3 regions of the Lelliottia amnigena genome follow, and region 3 is predicted to be linked to each of the others. Evidence: riboswitches for the same ligand, from Rfam matches in the RefSeq annotation. Region 3 holds a riboswitch; each other region holds the start of a gene.
The links. A riboswitch is a leader RNA that binds a small molecule or an ion and turns the genes downstream of it on or off. The one in region 3 is predicted to bind thiamine pyrophosphate.
Positions count from the first base shown of each region.

Region 1: it holds a riboswitch for thiamine pyrophosphate, as region 3 does, so the genes downstream of both, thiM (hydroxyethylthiazole kinase) here and thiB (thiamine ABC transporter substrate binding subunit) in region 3, are expected to answer to the same signal.
Region 2: it holds a riboswitch for thiamine pyrophosphate, as region 3 does, so the genes downstream of both, thiC (phosphomethylpyrimidine synthase ThiC) here and thiB (thiamine ABC transporter substrate binding subunit) in region 3, are expected to answer to the same signal.

Region 1 covers NZ_CP077236.1:234,700-240,592, reverse strand. The annotation lists gene I6L74_RS01180 (diaminobutyrate--2-oxoglutarate transaminase) at 1-1,356, opposite strand, end outside; gene I6L74_RS01175 (hypothetical protein) at 1,645-2,148, opposite strand; TPP riboswitch at 2,819-2,915, shown strand; gene thiM (hydroxyethylthiazole kinase) at 2,951-3,721, shown strand; gene thiD (bifunctional hydroxymethylpyrimidine kinase/phosphomethylpyrimidine kinase) at 3,718-4,518, shown strand; gene I6L74_RS01160 (GntR family transcriptional regulator) at 4,568-5,314, shown strand; gene I6L74_RS01155 (PfkB family carbohydrate kinase) at 5,288-5,893, opposite strand, start outside.
Region 2 covers NZ_CP077236.1:2,085,318-2,091,210, reverse strand. The annotation lists gene I6L74_RS09805 (YjaG family protein) at 1-97, opposite strand, end outside; gene nfi (deoxyribonuclease V) at 139-810, opposite strand; gene hemE (uroporphyrinogen decarboxylase) at 820-1,884, opposite strand; gene nudC (NAD(+) diphosphatase) at 1,929-2,705, opposite strand; gene I6L74_RS09785 (Rsd/AlgQ family anti-sigma factor) at 2,802-3,299, shown strand; TPP riboswitch at 3,401-3,509, shown strand; gene thiC (phosphomethylpyrimidine synthase ThiC) at 3,675-5,567, shown strand; gene thiE (thiamine phosphate synthase) at 5,567-5,893, shown strand, end outside.
Region 3 covers NZ_CP077236.1:2,511,450-2,517,342, reverse strand. The annotation lists gene I6L74_RS11810 (sugar efflux transporter) at 1-519, opposite strand, end outside; gene sgrT (glucose uptake inhibitor SgrT) at 637-789, opposite strand; gene sgrR (HTH-type transcriptional regulator SgrR) at 878-2,533, shown strand; TPP riboswitch at 2,570-2,670, shown strand; gene thiB (thiamine ABC transporter substrate binding subunit) at 2,702-3,685, shown strand; gene thiP (thiamine/thiamine pyrophosphate ABC transporter permease ThiP) at 3,661-5,271, shown strand; gene thiQ (thiamine ABC transporter ATP-binding protein ThiQ) at 5,255-5,893, shown strand, end outside.

The DNA of each region.
Region 1 (5,893 bases), 2.2 Mb from region 3:
AGCAAGCAGGGCCTGCTCAAATTTATCCAGGAAGACCTTCAGCTCTTGCTCGTTGATCAGCAGGGACGGCAACAGACGCAGTACGACGCCATCACGGCCACCACGTTCCAGAATCAAACCGGCTTCGAAGCATTTTTTCTGAATCAGCGCGGACAACTCGCCATCGCCCGGGAAGCTACCCATATGATCAGGCGCTTCGTTTGGTTTCACGATCTCAATACCGATCATCAAACCCAGACCGCGTACGTGGCCAATCACCGGATAGCGTTTCTGCAGTTCGGCCAGTTTGCCTTTCAGCCACTCGCCCTGTGCAGCCACTTTGTCGGCAATGTTCTGATCTTTCAGGATTTTCAGCGTCGTCAGGCCGGTCGCCATCGCCAACTGATTACCACGGAAAGTACCGGTGTGATGACCTGGCGCCCAGGCATCAAACTGCTTTTTAATACCGAGAACGGCCAGCGGCAGACCGCCACCGACGGCTTTAGACATAACGATGATATCTGGCTCGATACCGGCGTGTTCAAAGGCGAAGAACTTACCAGTACGTGCAAAGCCCGCCTGAACTTCATCAAGGATCAGCAGAATGCCGTGTTCCTGAGTCACTTTACGAATGCGTTGCAGCCACTCAGCCGGAGCCGGGTTCACGCCGCCTTCACCCTGAACGGCTTCCAGAATCACGGCCGCAGGTTTACGCACGCCGCTTTCAACGTCGTTGATCAGGTTGTCGAAATAGTAAGTCAGCGCTTTCACGCCCGCGTCACCACCAATGCCCAGCGGGCAGCGGTACTGGTGCGGATAAGGCATGAACTGCACTTCAGGCATCATGTTATCGACCGCTTCTTTCGGTGACAGGTTACCTGTCACGGACAGCGCGCCGTGGGTCATGCCGTGATAGCCGCCGGAGAAGCTAATAATGCTGCTACGGCCGGTCACTTTTTTCGCCAGCTTCAGCGCAGCTTCAACGGCGTCAGCGCCGGATGGGCCGGTGAATTGCAGGCAATATTCTTTACCCTGACCAGGGAGCAGAGAGAGCAGGTATTCAGAAAACTCGTCTTTCAACGGAGTTGTCAGATCCAGTGTATGTAACGGCAAGCCGCTGGTAATGACATTTTGGATGCTTTTCAGCACATCAGGATGGTTATGGCCAAGCGCGAGGGTGCCAGCGCCTGCAAGACAGTCAAGGTATTCTTTATTATCTGCATCGGTAATCCATACGCCGTCTGCTTTAGTAATCGCTAAAGGCAGCTTGCGAGGATAACTCCTGACGTTCGATTCAAACTCGGCCTGACGGGCCAGATAGGTTTCGTTGCTTTTGTGGGCATCTACGGTGTCAATACGGACTTTATCCGTCATCATATCACTCCTACAACCGGGGCTGTCTTATACGCCTCGATTGAATTAATAGTTAGTTAAGGATGGGTCAGGTAAAAAACGCGGCCAATATAGAGCCTTTTGGCGCGTGGCTCAATGGTTAATTTGTTTACTGTTTTGTTACAATGTAAAGGTGTTGGGGAAGGGGAAGTAAGACGATGTTTTTGCTGTGGTTTTATTGTATCAAAACACAGAAAAAAATCTCACAGATCCACACACTCAAAAGCCGCGCTGATGAAAGCGAAAAAGGCGGCTTTTTCAGCCGCCCATTCGTTACTTCTGAATGACCTGAAGTAATCCATTATCTCTGCCCTGCGTCTTATTCCATGACGCATCGGTAATTCCGTTTTCGTCCAGGGTAATAGAGAGAACATATCCCGCGCCTTTAATTTCGTAAGCATTGGCATTGAAACGTTTTACTGTGGCTTTTTTGCCATTAATAGTGGCAGTAAAGAAGCCATTACTGGCCGTTGCATGAATTCCATTTGCCGAGAATGACGCTTCACGTAATGGATCGGCAACGTGTGCGGCCTGCGCATGTTGATCTACACCATGATGATGATGCTTATTATCATATTGCTGCGCGTATACATCTGAACGGTTGTACGCATTCTGAAGTGCTGCGGCGCGGATAACATTTTGATTATCATGCTCAACTTTATAACACGTATCCAGGCTTACACCCGTACTTGTGCAATTGGCAATGCGCTGTGATTCTGTCGTACAACCCGAAAGCGTCGCCGCGCATACCAATACCGCTAATATCATCTTCATCATTCATTGATCCTAATATATTTTTATAAAACGACACTGTGAAATAACCTGGCTGTTTCCAGGTTTTTTGTAGTGGTCAGGCATTTAAAGTGGTTATTTCCATAATGACGAGACAATGAAATCCCAGTCATTGGCTGATGCAATTTTCTGCCATATTGCTAACCGTATTTTTATATATCACGCCGATAAAAATCCCTGTGCCGACTAGGGAAATTGATACGATTGCCGAGGCAATAATAAGTTTTAACATTTGCTACCATATTATTAGAAATCATTCGGTCTATAGCGGCTCTTACACAGAAACTAAGTGGTTACCTTGGGCAACTATCCCGTAATTCGCTTCCACTGCATTTGATTTAGATCACGTAATATACGAATGAATAAGTAATTATGGGTTGATTGATTATTAAATATGATGTTGTTTTAATTGGCTTTATTTTGTTTGTAATAGTCTGAAGAGTTGGGCGTGAATAGGGTTTTGTTCATGGATGAAAGATTATTAACCCTAAGAAATCAAGGATATTTAATGTTTACATATATAGGGAATGACACTACCTAAGTACGCCTGAAATAATAAATGTTTACAGCATTTTATGCTCGGGAAAGAGGGGGCTAAGACGCTTGCTTAAGATAATCACTTCCTCTACGCTGTCCCGATTACTGAAGTTTTAGGTAATTTGACTCGGGGTGCCCTTCTTTGTGAAGGCTGAGAAATACCCGTACCACCTGATCTGGATAATGCCAGCGTAGGGAAGTCAGGTGACTTTTAGGGTTATCGCTTCTTCGCGCAAGGCAGGAGCGAAATATGCAGCTTGACCGACTCGATTTACACGCCTTACATCACTTCCGCACGCGTTCCCCGCTCACACACTGCATGACCAACGATGTGGTGCAAACCTTTACGGCCAACGTTTTGCTGGCACTTGGCGCGTCTCCCGCAATGGTGATTGAAGCCGAAGAGGCTGAGCAATTTGCCGCGATGGCTGATGCTTTACTGATCAACGTCGGAACGCTGACCGCGCCGCGCGCGCAGGCGATGCGTCGGGCAATTGAAAGTGCGGTGGCCGCTGGGAAACCGTGGACGTTGGATCCCGTCGCCGTGGGTGCGCTTGCGTACCGCACCCGTTTTTGCCAGCAAATCCTCACACTCAAACCTGCGGCGATCCGCGGTAATGCCTCGGAAATTCTCGCGCTTGCCGGTATGAGCGCCGGTGGGCGAGGCGTTGACACCACCGATACCGCTTCCAGCGCCTTGCCTGCCGCGATAGCCCTTGCCCGACAGACCAATGCCATTGTCGCGGTGACGGGCGAAGTGGATTACATCACCGATGGGCAACGCACGCAGACCATCACCGGGGGCGATGTGATGATGACGCGCGTCGTGGGGACCGGCTGTGCGCTATCGGCCGTTGTCGCGGCAAGCTGTTCATTGCCTGGCGACCGGCTGGACAATGTTGCCGCGGCATGCGGGTTTATGAAACACGCCGGAAGCGTGGCTATCAAACAAAGCCGTGGACCGGGAAGCTTTGCCTGCACATTTATTGACGCACTCTGGAACCTGGAGGCGCAGGCATGAAACGTATCAACGCATTAACCATTGCTGGCACCGATCCGAGTGGTGGTGCCGGGATTCAGGCGGATCTGAAAACATTCTCCGCCCTTGGGGCGTATGGCTGCTCGGTCATTACCGCACTGGTGGCGCAAAATACGCGCGGCGTGCAGTCGGTGTATCGTATCGAACCGGATTTTGTCGGTGCACAACTGGACTCTGTGTTCAGCGATGTCCGCATTGATTCCACCAAAATCGGCATGCTGGCAGAGGCGGATATCGTGGAAGCGGTCGCGGAGCGCCTCAAACATTATCGCGTTAAAAACGTGGTACTTGATACGGTGATGCTGGCGAAAAGTGGCGATCCGCTGCTATCTCCCGCTGCTGTCGAAACTCTGCGAAAACACCTTCTGCCACACGTCGCGCTGATCACGCCAAATTTGCCGGAGGCGGCGGCGCTGCTGGATGCGCCTCATGCCCGTACCGAGCACGAGATGAAAGAGCAGGGGCGCGCACTTCTGGCGCTTGGCTGCGAGGCAGTGCTGATGAAAGGCGGCCATCTTGACGATCCTGAGAGCCCGGACTGGCTCTTCACGCGTGAGAGTATCCAGCGATTCACCGCGCCACGCGTCATGACCAAAAACACCCATGGTACCGGCTGCACGCTATCGGCAGCGCTGTCTGCACTCCGCCCACGTCATGATAGTTGGGAGGATACGGTGAAGGAGGCCAAAATTTGGCTATCGCGCGCGCTGGAAAAAGCTGACAGTCTCGAAGTCGGTCACGGTATTGGCCCGGTTCACCATTTTCATGCGTGGTGGTAATGCCCCGAACGAGTATACTGGATAAGGATTTTCGGCCTGGAAAAGAGAGATGGAACAAGCGCATACCCGATTAATTGCTCAGCTAAATGAACGTATTGCGGCAGCGGATAATACTCCGCTATACCTTAAGTTCGCCGAGACGGTAAAAAACGCCGTCCGTAGCGGCGCGCTGGAGCATGGCAATATTTTGCCGGGTGAGCGCGATTTGAGCCAACTGACCGGTGTGTCACGCATCACCGTGCGTAAAGCGATGCAGGCGCTGGAAGAAGAGGGCGTGGTGACGCGCGCCCGCGGTTACGGGACGCAAATCAACAATATCTTTGAATACTCGCTGAAAGAGGCGCGCGGATTTTCTCAGCAGGTTGTGTTGCGGGGCAAAAAACCTGACACGCTGTGGGTCAACAAGCGGATCGTGAAATGCCCGGATGACGTGGCGGGGGAATTGTCCATCGCTCCGCAAAGTGACGTTTTCATGCTTAAACGCATTCGCTACGTGGACGAAGATGCAGTCTCCATTGAAGAGTCCTGGGTTCCGGTTGGACTCATTCACGACCCCGATGCGATTGGCATTTCACTGTATGACTATTTCCGTAGCCAAAACGTTTTCCCGCAGCGCACGCGCTCTCGCGTGAGCGCCCGGATGCCGGACAGTGAGTTCCAGAAGCATATCAACATGGACGAAAAAATTCCGGTGCTGGTGATCAAGCAGGTTGCGCTTGACCAGCAACACCGGCCCATTGAGTACAGCATCAGCTACTGCCGAAGCGATTTATATGTCTTTGTGTGCGAGGAGTAATGCCTCGCGCGTCGGCGCACAGTCGCCGCCGCGGTGACTGACGACCCACGCCGCCACTGCATTTCCCAGCGCGACAGCATCAGCAAAGCCCCAGCCCGCCGCTAGCCCTGCAAGCGTTCCGCCCGCGTGGCTGTCGCCTGCCCCGATCGTGTCCACCACGGTTGCGGGAAACGCCGCCACATGCCCGGTGTTTTCGCCGTCGTAATACCACGCGCCGTCTTTGTCATAACGCACAATCAGCGGGCAGCCATAGCGCTTCTGCCAGGCTTTGCCCAGTGACGCGTCATCAGCGCCAATGCACGCGGCGGCGATATGCGCCTCCTGACGGTTAAGCGAAACAATCGGTTTGCAGGCCATAATCCGCGCCATTAATGCATCCGGAATATCTTCGAAGCGCGGGCCGAAATCGATAAACGGGGTGACGTCGTGCAGTTGCTCCAGCCAGCGGGTGAGCAACTCACCACAGGGTGCGGCCAGCTGATAGCCGGATAAATAGACCAGGCTTTTTGCGGGCACAACGAGTGTGTCCAGCCAGCGCTGCTGCCACTGATTTTCCACACCGCTGAACGACATAAACGT
Region 2 (5,893 bases), 430 kb from region 3:
AATTGGGATACATGCGCTCGCACAGGCAAGCCATAAAGGTGACATGCTGCCAGCTTTCCAGCTTCTCAAGGCGCAGATGAATCGGGTTTTGTAACATGATGATGTCTCGAATCGGAAATTAGCGGCAGTTTACCTGAATCAAGGCTGAATTTCCTGCCAACGAATAAAAGCCGGGCGCGCCGATGCGACCGCATCAGCCCAGCGCGTCGGCTCTGGTAAACGGTAACCTTTCATACAACGCTGCACCCACGCAAGCGCACTGTCTGTGCTCACGCGATGCCCTGTCGCCACGAACAGCGGATTGCATCGTGCTTTGCTGCGCCAGACCCACGCCAGCTGTTCGCCTTTATCCATCAACGGTGCCAGCGCGCCCGGCTCAGCAGAAAGTGGCTCAAATTTCCCACACAGGCGCTTTTTCGCCACGCCAATTGTCGGGACATCCACCAGCAAACCAAAATGGCTGGCCACGCCCAGACGACGAGGATGGGAAATCCCATGACCATCAACGAACAGCAGATCGGGTTTTTGCGAGAGTTGTTCCCACGCTGCCAGCAGCGCGGGATATTCACGAAAGGAGAGAAAGCCAGGAATGTACGGCATGGTGGTGGCGATTCGCGCCACCTTATATTCAACCAGTTCCAGCGAGGGATACGTCAACAGCACCATCGCCGCTCGCGTCACGTCACCACCCTGCTCAAATCCCACGTCGGCGCCGGCGATCAACTGCGGCGGATCCTTATCCAGACCATCCTCACGGATCACTGACGAGGCAAGTTCGATTTGCTGAGCGCGTAACGACGCGAGATCCATAACAACTCCTTACAGATGATACTGGGCAGAATGTCGGTGCACCGCCTCCACAAACGCGCCAGCGTGCTCTGGCGGTACATCCTGATGAATTCCGTGACCCAGGTTGAAGACGTGACCTTCGCCCTGACCGAAACCTGCAAGTATAGACGCAACCTCTTCTTCGATACGTGCAGGCTGAGCGTAAAGCATAGACGGGTCCATGTTGCCCTGCAGCGCGACGGTGTCGCCCACGCGACGACGTGCGTCGGCAATATCAGTGGTCCAGTCAAGGCCCAGCGCATCGCAACCGGTGGCCGCCATGGCTTCCAGCCATTGTCCGCCGCCTTTGGTGAACAGCGTTACCGGCACACGACGACCTTCATTTTCACGTAGCAGGCCATCGATAATTTTGTGCATGTAATAGAGAGAGAACTGCTGATAATCGCGCCCGGTGAGCACGCCGCCCCAGGTATCAAAGATCATCACCGACTGCGCGCCCGCTTTAATCTGCGCATTGAGATACAGCGTGACGCTTTTCGCCAGCTTATCAAGCAACGCGTGCAGGGCCAGCGGCTCGGCATACATCATCTTTTTAATAACGGTAAAGGCTTTGCTACTGCCGCCTTCAACCATATAGGTCGCCAGCGTCCATGGGCTACCGGAAAAACCAATCAGCGGTACTTCGCCTTTTAGCTCGCGACGAATGGTGCGTACCGCGTTCATCACGTAACCCAGTTCATCTTCAGGATCCGGAATCGGCAGCTTATCAATATCGGCTTTGCTCTTAACAGGAGACGTAAAGCGCGGACCTTCGCCCGTTTCGAAATACAGCCCAAGCCCCATGGCATCCGGGATAGTCAGGATATCTGAAAAAAGGATCGCCGCATCAAGCGGGAAACGGCGCAGTGGCTGAAGCGTCACTTCACAGGCCAGCTCCGCATTTTTGCACAGCGACATAAAATCGCCCGCCTGCGCACGCGTAGCTTTATATTCCGGAAGATAGCGGCCTGCCTGGCGCATCATCCACACCGGGGTAACATCAACGGGTTGGCGCAGCAGCGCACGCAGATAACGATCGTTCTTCAGTTCGGTCATTTTGCAGGTTCCTTAAGCATCTTGCCGCTAGTGTATCACGTCATTCAGGCTTCATAGTCGGCCCGACACATTGCCACGGTATCTTCTATCAGGCGACGCGCCACGGTGCCCGGTGGCGGTAACAGCGGTAAATTGTCGTAGCGATACCAGTTTGCTTCCAGCAACTCTTTCGGGTCGATAACGATCTCGCCGCTGTCATAGTCAGCCATAAAGGCCGTCATCAGTGACATCGGGAAGGGCCACGGTTGAGAGGTAACGTAACGCAGATTTTTGACTTTAATCCCGCTCTCTTCCATCACTTCACGCGCGACGGTTTGCTCAAGCGTTTCGCCGACCTCAACAAATCCAGCCAGTACCGTGTGAATACCATTCCGGTGGCGGACATGCTGCGCCAGTAAAATCGAATCATCACGACGAATAGCAACGATGATGCACGGTGCAATTTGCGGGTAATAGCGCTCACGGCAGTGGCTGCACAGTAGCGCCCATTCGGTTTTACTTGGATGCATAGGATGACCGCAATAACCGCAGAACTTATGCGAACGGTAGAATTCGGCTAACTGCACCCCGCGTCCGGCCAGCTGAAACAGCCCCGCATCATGATCCATCACCTGACGTACCGATCCCATATCCTGACGGCGATTCTGTTGGATCAACCACACAGCATCGCCCTGCCATTCACCGATCTTTAATGCCGATTGCCCCACAAGATCGAATTGCCCGGCTTCGCCGTAAGGTAACTCTCCGGCGGGCAACCATAATTTTTGCTCATGGCTGACGATCCACCAGCCACGATCTAATTTTTCAATTATACGATCCATATCTATTGCACTACCTTCGCTTCACAGGCATGTTGATAACAATATTCTTACAAATTTAGGCGGGCAGCTTTTAACCTTAACCTTGCGGAGTCAAACATGCTAAACCAGCTAGAAAGCCTGACAGAGCGCGTTGGAGGAAGTAATAAATTGGTCGATCGCTGGCTGCACGTGCGTAAACAATTGCTTGTTGCCTACTATAATCTGGTTGGCATTAAGCCTGGCAAAGAATCCTATATGCGCCTGAATGAAAAAGCGCTGGATAATTTTTGTCAGAGTCTGGTGGATTACCTTTCCGACGGCCATTTCAATATTTATGAACGTATTATCCGTGAAATGGAAGGAACGAATCCGTATTTAGCGGCGACAAAACTCTATCCGCAGCTGGAAGCGAACACCCAGCAGATTATGGATTATTACGACTCCGCGCTCGAAAACGCGATCGACCAGGATAACTATCTGGAATTACAGCAGGTGCTGTCCGATCTGGGCGAAGCCCTGGAAGGGCGATTTACGCTGGAAGATAAGCTGATTGCCCTCGTGCTGGACCACAATTTGAAAGCCAGTAACGAAGATAACGTCGCGCGACCTGCTTGAGTTATTAATCGTTAACGCGTAGTTTACAAACACGACCCTCTCTGGAGGGGCATTACACGAAATTTTTCACGCTGCTTTTTGGACAGATGAAGAATACGTGTAAATTCTTGTCGGAGTGCCCAGTGCGTAAGCCGGGCTGAGACCGTTAATTCGGGATCCGCGGAACCTGATCAGGTTAATACCTGCGAAGGGAACAAGAGTCAAAACCCATTACACAAAACCATTCAAGTTGCATCTCCCCAGGAGCTTACCGAGTAAGTGACTGAGGTGAACGAAGGCAGCCAGCGCAGAGGCCGCTTGAGTGATGAAGTGTAATCTCCTCTTGGTTCATCCGTTGTCTGACAAGCCACTTCCTTTACTTTTATGGAATGAGCTATGTCTGCAAAATTGACCCGCCGCGAACAGCGCGCACAAGCACAACACTTCATCGATACGCTCGAAGGCACTGCTTTCCCGAGCTCAAAACGCATTTATATTACCGGTTCACAGGCTGATATCCGCGTGCCCATGCGTGAGATCCAGCTCAGTCCGACGCTTCTCGGCGGCAGCAAAGAAAATCCGCAGTTTGAGGATAACGAAGCGGTCCCGGTGTATGACACCTCCGGCCCCTATGGTGATACCGACGTTGCCATCAACGTTCAACAAGGGCTGGCAAAACTGCGCCAGCCCTGGATTGACGCGCGTAATGACACCGTGGCGCTCACCGTTCGCAGTTCCGCATACACTCAAGAACGCCTTGCAGATGAGGGGCTTGATGAACTGCGCTTTACCGGTCTGCTGACGCCAAAACGTGCGAAATCAGGAAAATGCGTCACGCAGCTGCATTATGCCCGCCAGGGTATTGTGACCCCGGAAATGGAATTTATCGCGATTCGCGAAAATATGGGCCGTGAACGTATTCGCAGCGAAGTGCTTCGCCACCAGCATCCGGGTGAAGGTTTTGGCGCGCGCCTGCCGGAGAACATCACGCCCGAGTTTGTCCGTAACGAAGTGGCAGCAGGTCGCGCCATCATCCCCGCCAATATTAATCACCCAGAATCTGAACCAATGATTATTGGCCGTAATTTCCTGGTGAAAGTTAACGCCAATATCGGCAACTCCGCCGTGACGTCATCCATTGAAGAAGAGGTCGAGAAGCTGGTGTGGTCTACACGCTGGGGGGCAGACACGGTCATGGATCTCTCTACCGGGCGCTACATCCACGAAACCCGCGAGTGGATTTTGCGAAACAGCCCCGTTCCTATCGGAACCGTGCCGATCTATCAGGCACTGGAGAAGGTCAACGGGATCGCGGAACATCTGACCTGGGAAGCGTTCCGCGACACGTTACTTGAGCAGGCGGAACAAGGCGTTGATTACTTCACCATTCACGCAGGCGTACTGCTGCGCTACGTCCCGATGACCGCCACGCGTCTGACCGGAATTGTCTCGCGCGGGGGCTCTATCATGGCGAAATGGTGCCTGTCACATCATCAGGAAAATTTCCTCTACGAACACTTCCGCGAAATTTGCGAAATCTGTGCGGCCTACGATGTATCTCTTTCGTTGGGCGATGGGTTGCGTCCTGGCTCCATTCGCGATGCCAACGATGAAGCGCAATTTGCCGAGCTGCATACGCTGGGCGAACTGACCAAAATCGCGTGGGAATATGACGTGCAGGTGATGATCGAAGGTCCAGGCCACGTCCCGATGCAGATGATTCGCCGCAACATGACCGAAGAGCTGGAGCACTGCCACGAAGCGCCGTTCTATACGCTGGGGCCGTTAACGACGGATATCGCGCCGGGCTACGACCACTTCACCTCAGGCATTGGCGCAGCAATGATCGGCTGGTTTGGCTGCGCGATGCTCTGTTACGTCACGCCAAAAGAACACCTGGGCTTACCCAACAAAGAAGATGTCAAACAGGGATTAATTACCTATAAAATTGCCGCTCACGCCGCTGACCTGGCGAAAGGCCATCCGGGCGCGCAAATCCGCGATAACGCCATGTCTAAAGCGCGCTTTGAATTTCGCTGGGAAGATCAGTTTAACCTCGCGCTCGACCCCTTCACCGCACGCGCGTATCACGACGAAACCCTGCCGCAGGAATCTGGCAAAGTGGCGCACTTCTGTTCCATGTGCGGACCAAAATTCTGCTCGATGAAAATCAGCCAGGAAGTGCGCGATTACGCCGCGAAACAGGCTATCGAAGTGGGTATGGCCGATATGTCAGAAAACTTCCGCGCGAAAGGTGGTGAAATCTACCTTAAAAAGGAGAAGGCATAATGTATCAGCCCGATTTTCCCTCCGTCCCCTTTCGCTTAGGTCTTTACCCCGTAGTAGACAGCGTGGCGTGGATCGAGCGGCTGCTTCAGGCGGGCGTTAAAACGCTCCAGCTACGCATCAAAGATAAACGCGATGAAGACGTTGAGACTGACGTGGCACATGCCATAGCGCTGGGGCGCCGTTATGGCGCTCGCTTGTTTATCAACGATTACTGGCGACTGGCCATTAAGCATCAGGCGTATGGCGTGCATCTGGGCCAGGAGGATCTGGAAACCACCGATCTCATCGCCATCCGCAACGCCGGTTTACGCCTGGGCGTTTCGACA
Region 3 (5,893 bases):
CATCACGGTAAAGCCATAATTCAGCGCGATCATAAACGCCAGCGGCGGGCCGATGACCCACGCTAAGGATAACTGGGCGCGCATTACTGAGCTGAACATCACCACTTCTCGTGCCGAGTTATCGGCATACTCGCGCGCCAGGGCAAAGAGCTGTGGCATAGCGGTATTGGCCAGCGATGCCAGCAGCACGCCACAGGTGATAAGCGTCAGATAATGGCGGTTGAACGCGAACAACAGCGCGTTACCGATCGCCATCGCACAGCAAAACAGAATCAGCTTGCGGCGATCGCCCTGACTGTCCGAGCGCTTTGCCAGCCACAGGCTCACCAGGATCCCGGCGATGGCGTTGACGGTATAAAAGAGCCCAACCCAAAACGGCTGCGCGCCGACTTCGCGGCTGAGGAACAAGCTCAACGTCGGAGCCTGAAGCGCTCCCGCCACGCCCATCATAAACGCCACCAGCATAAAAGCGGCGTACACCCCATTCAGGCGCCGACCCATCGTCATCAACCAGAGCATGCTCAGATCCTTGTTAAAACGAATAAACAGAGGGAATAGTAAACGAAAAAAGCCAGCAAAAACATTTTGCTGGCGGGTGATAAGCACCAATACTCAGTCACACATGATCGAGGCAAGTCAGCGATCCGAGGTCGTTTGCGTAACCTCCCACTGCATCAATTCTTCCAGCATTTTCAGCCGCTGCTCGGCGCACTGGCGGGCCAGCCAGGACACTCCTTTTGTCGCTAAAAAGTACTGCTGATAAAACTGACGTGCGGTTGACCTCTTCATCATTCACTCCCTTGCTTCATCGGAAATGATTATTGGCTTAATATAGGGATTAATAAATTGATGATTTTTTGGCAGGAGTTCCCCTTTTATGGCGTCAGGTCGTCTGCAACAACAATTCATCCGCCTCTGGCAGTGCTGCGAAGGCCTGGAGCGGGAGACCACGCTCAACGAACTGGCTGAACTCCTGAACTGTTCACGCCGCCATATGCGCACGCTCCTCAACACCATGCAGCAGCAGGGCTGGCTCAACTGGGAAGCCGAAGCCGGGCGCGGTAAACGTTCACGTTTGACGTTCCTCTATACCGGCCTCGCCCTGCAACAACAGCGCGCCGAGGATCTGCTGGAGCAGGATCGGATTGATCAGCTGGTGCAACTGGTCGGCGATAAGGCTGCGGTGCGTCAAATGCTGGTGTCCCATCTGGGGCGTAGCTTCCGCCAGGGACGCCATATTCTGCGCGTTCTCTACTATCGGCCGATGAAAAATTTGTTACCCGGCAGTGCATTACGTCGATCCGAAACGCACATGGCGCGGCAGATCTTTAGTGGCCTGACGCGCATAAATGAGGAAAATGGGGAACTGGAAGCCGATATTGCTCACCACTGGCAACAGCTTTCGCCCCTGCACTGGCGTTTCTTTTTGCGTCCAGGCATTCATTTTCATCATGGACGTGAGCTGGAAATGGACGATGTTATCGCGTCGCTGCAACGTGCCCGCGAACTGCCGCTCTATTCTCATATCTCGCGCATCCACTCGCCAACGGCCTGGACGCTGGATATCGAACTTTCGCAGCCCGATCAGTGGCTGCCATGGCTGATGGGCTATGTGCCGTCGATGATTTTGCCGCACGAGTGGCAATCGATGCCTCATTTCTCCAGCCAGCCTGTCGGCACGGGCCCATATGCGGTGACACGCAATAACAATAATCAACTCAAGATTCGCGCCTTTGATGACTACTTTGGTTATCGCGCACTGATTGACGAAGTGAATGTCTGGGTATTGCCCGACATCAGCGAAGAGTTCAGCCCTGGCCTGACGCTGGAAGGCCCCACCGAAGGCGAAAAAGCCGTTGAGAGCCGACTTGAAGAGGGCTGTTACTACCTGCTGTTTGATGCCCGCACGCATCGCGGAGCCAGCCGCGACGTGCGCCAGTGGGTGAGCCAAATTCTCGCCCCCGCCAATCTGATTTATCAGGCGGAAGATCAACACCAGACTTACTGGTTCCCGGCGTATGGGCTGCTTCCTCGCTGGCACCATGCCCGCCCCGGACGCGGCGAGAAACCCGCCGGGCTGGAATCCATCACCCTGACCTATTATCGCGAACACGTTGAGCACCGTTTTATCGCCAGAATCATGAGCAAACTGCTGGCGGCAGAGGGCGTGAAGCTCGAGATTCAGGAAGTGGAATATGATGAGTGGCATCGCGGCGAAGCGGTGAGCGATATCTGGCTCAACAGCGCGAATTTCACCCTGCCGCTCGACTTCTCCCTGTTCTCACATCTGTTTGAAATCCCGCTGATCCAGCACTGTATTGCCCGCGACTGGCAGCAGGACGCCGCGCAATGGCGCGCCGGGGAAATGAATCTCGCCGTCTGGTGCCAGCAGCTGCTGTCGCAGCAGGCGATGGTTCCGCTGATCCACCACTGGCTGATGATCCAGGGGCAGCGCAGTATGCGCGGTATGAGAATGAACACCTTAGGCTGGTTTGACTTTAAATCGGCCTGGTTTGCACCGCCGGAACCATAACACTTTCGTAATATTCACCAAATCATTACACTACTGCTGTTCTCAACGGGGTGCTGCATCAATGATGTGCGCTGAGATAATACCCGTCGAACCTGATCCGGATAACGCCGGCGAAGGGATTTGAGGCTGTCGCTCAAAATCCTTTGCCACTCAACTTTGAGGTGCAAAGTGTTAAAAAAAGTTCTCCCCCTGCTGGCGCTGTTTGCGCTGCCTGTTTTTGCCAAGCCCGTGTTAACGGTCTACACCTACGACTCCTTCGCCGCTGACTGGGGCCCTGGACCGGTCGTCAAAAAAGCCTTTGAAGCCGACTGCAACTGCGAGATGAAATTCGTGGCGCTGGAAGACGGCGTCTCGCTGCTGAACCGTCTGCGCATGGAAGGTAAAAACAGCAAAGCCGACGTGGTGCTGGGCCTCGACAATAATCTGCTGGACGCGGCCTCACAAACCAAACTGTTCGCCAAAAGCGGCGTGCCCTCCGAGGCGGTTAACGTTCCCGGCGGCTGGAAAAATGACACGTTCGTGCCGTTCGATTACGGCTACTTCGCGTTTGTGTATGACAAAAACAAACTCAAGAATCCGCCTAAGAGCCTGAAAGAACTCGTTGAAAGCGACCAGAAATGGCGCGTGATTTACCAGGACCCGCGCACCAGCACGCCGGGTCTGGGCCTGCTGCTGTGGATGCAAAAAGTCTACGGTGACAACGCGCCAGAAGCGTGGCAGAAGCTGGCGGCGAAAACCGTTACCGTCACCAAAGGCTGGAGCGAAGCCTACGGCCTGTTCCTCAAAGGCGAAAGCGACCTGGTTCTGAGCTACACCACCTCGCCGGCATATCACATCATCGAAGAGAAAAAAGACCATTACGCGGCGGCGAATTTCTCTGAGGGGCACTATTTGCAGGTGGAAGTGGCCGCACGTACGGCAGCCAGCAAACAGCCTGAACTGGCTGAAAAGTTCCTGAAATTTATGGTTTCACCGGCATTCCAGAATGCGATCCCGACCGGCAACTGGATGTATCCGGTGACCAACGTGACTTTGCCTGCGGGCTTTGATCAGTTGACCAAACCACAAACGACGCTGGAATTTACCCCGCAGCAGGTTTCCAGCCAGCGCGCAGCATGGATCAGTGAATGGCAACGCGCTGTCAGCCGTTAATCCCCGGCTGGCTGATCCCGGGGCTGATTGCCGCCACGTTAATGGTGGTCGTCAGCCTGGGTGCTTTTCTGGCGCTGTGGTTTAACGCGCCAGAGAGCGATCTCGTCGCGCTTTGGCATGACAGCTATCTCTGGCATGTCGTGCGTTTCTCTTTCTGGCAGGCGTTTCTCTCTGCGCTGATCTCCGTCGTGCCGGCGATTTTTCTGGCTCGCGCCCTGTACCGCCGACGCTTCCCCGGTAGGAAAATCCTGTTGCGCCTTTGCGCCATGACGCTGATTTTACCGGTGCTGGTCGCGGTGTTCGGCATTCTGAGCGTTTACGGCCGCCAGGGGTGGATCGCTTCGCTACTGAGCGTTTTTGGTATCGAGTGGACCTTCTCGCCTTACGGTCTGCAGGGCATTTTACTGGCCCACGTCTTTTTCAATATGCCGATGGCGACGCGACTGTTTTTACAGGCACTGGAAAATATTCCCGGTGAACAGCGCCAGCTCGCCGCACAGCTTGGTATGCGCGGCTGGCCGTTCTTCCGGTTTGTCGAATGGCCGTGGCTGCGCCGCCAGATCCCACCGGTTGCCGCGTTGATCTTCATGCTCTGTTTCGCCAGCTTTGCAACGGTTCTGTCGCTGGGGGGCGGGCCACAGGCAACAACCATTGAACTCGCGATTTATCAGGCGCTCAGTTTTGACTACGATCCGGGCCGTGCGGCGATCCTGGCGATGGTTCAGATGTTCTGCTGTCTGGGGCTGGTGCTGCTCAGCCAGCGTCTGAGCAAAGCGATCGCGGTGGGCAGCCATCAGGTTAGCGGCTGGCGTGACCCGCAGGATCGCTGGCGCAGCCGGGTTACGGACATCGTACTGATTGCGCTGGCGTTGCTGCTGATGCTCCCGCCATTGCTCGCGGTGGTGGTGGATGGCCTCAATCTGAATGTGATTTCCGTGCTGCAACAGCCTGTGCTGTGGCAAGCAACCGGCACCTCGCTGCGCATTGCCATCGGTGCCGGTTTGCTGTGCGTCCTGCTGACAATGATGCTGTTGTGGAGCAGCCGTGAGCTGTACGCGCGTCAGGCCAGAGTCGCCGGACAAGCGCTGGAGCTGAGCGGAATGCTGATTCTGGCGATGCCGGGCATTGTGCTGGCGACCGGTTTCTTCTTACTGTTTAACAGCACTATCGGCCTGCCCGCTCACGCGGACGGCATCGTGATTTTCACCAACGCGCTGATGGCGATCCCCTACGCGCTCAAAGTGCTGGAAAATCCGATGCGCGACGTCAGCGCCCGTTACACTTTGCTTTGTCAGTCACTGGGAATGCGCGGCTGGCAGCGGTTGAAAGTGGTCGAACTCCGCGCACTAAAACGCCCGATTGCTCAAGCGTTGGCCTTTGCCAGCGTGCTGTCGATTGGCGATTTCGGTGTCGTGGCGCTGTTTGGCAATGACGATTTCCGCACGCTGCCGTTCTGGCTCTACCAGCAAATAGGCTCCTATCGCAGTCAGGACGGCGCTGTCACGGCGCTGTTGCTTCTGCTGCTGTGCTTTACCTTGTTCACCGTTATCGAAAAACTACCGGGGCGTGATGCTAAAACTGACTGATGTAACCTGGCTTTACCAGCACCTGCCAATGCGTTTTACCCTGACCGCGAAGCAAGGTGAAATGATCGCGATTCTCGGTCCCAGTGGGGCGGGCAAAAGCACCTTGCTCAATCTGATTGCCGGTTTCCTGCCGCCCGCGCGCGGAGAGATGACGATTAACGGTCAAGATCATACTCACACGCCCCCCTCGCAGCGTCCGGTGTCGATGCTGTTTCAGGAAAATAATCTGTTTACCCATCTGACCGTCCGCCAGAACATTGGGCTGGGAATGGATCCGGGGCTGAAACTGACGGCGGGGCAACGTCAAAAATGTGATGCTATTGCACAGCAAATGGGGTTGACGGAATTGAGCGATCGCCTGCCGGGAGAGTTGTCCGGCGGCCAGCGTCAGCGCGTGGCGTTGGCGCGCTGTCTGGTTCGGGAGCAGCCGATTTTACTGCTTGATGAGCCGTTCTCAGCCCTCGATCCCGCGCTGCGACAAGAGATGCTGCAGCTGGTGAAGGACGTGTGTCAGCAGAAGCAACTCACCATGCTGATGGTGTCGCACAGCGTGGAAGACGCCGCCAGCATTGCGCCACGAGCGGTGGTGATTGCCGACGGGCGCATCGACTGGGATGGCGAA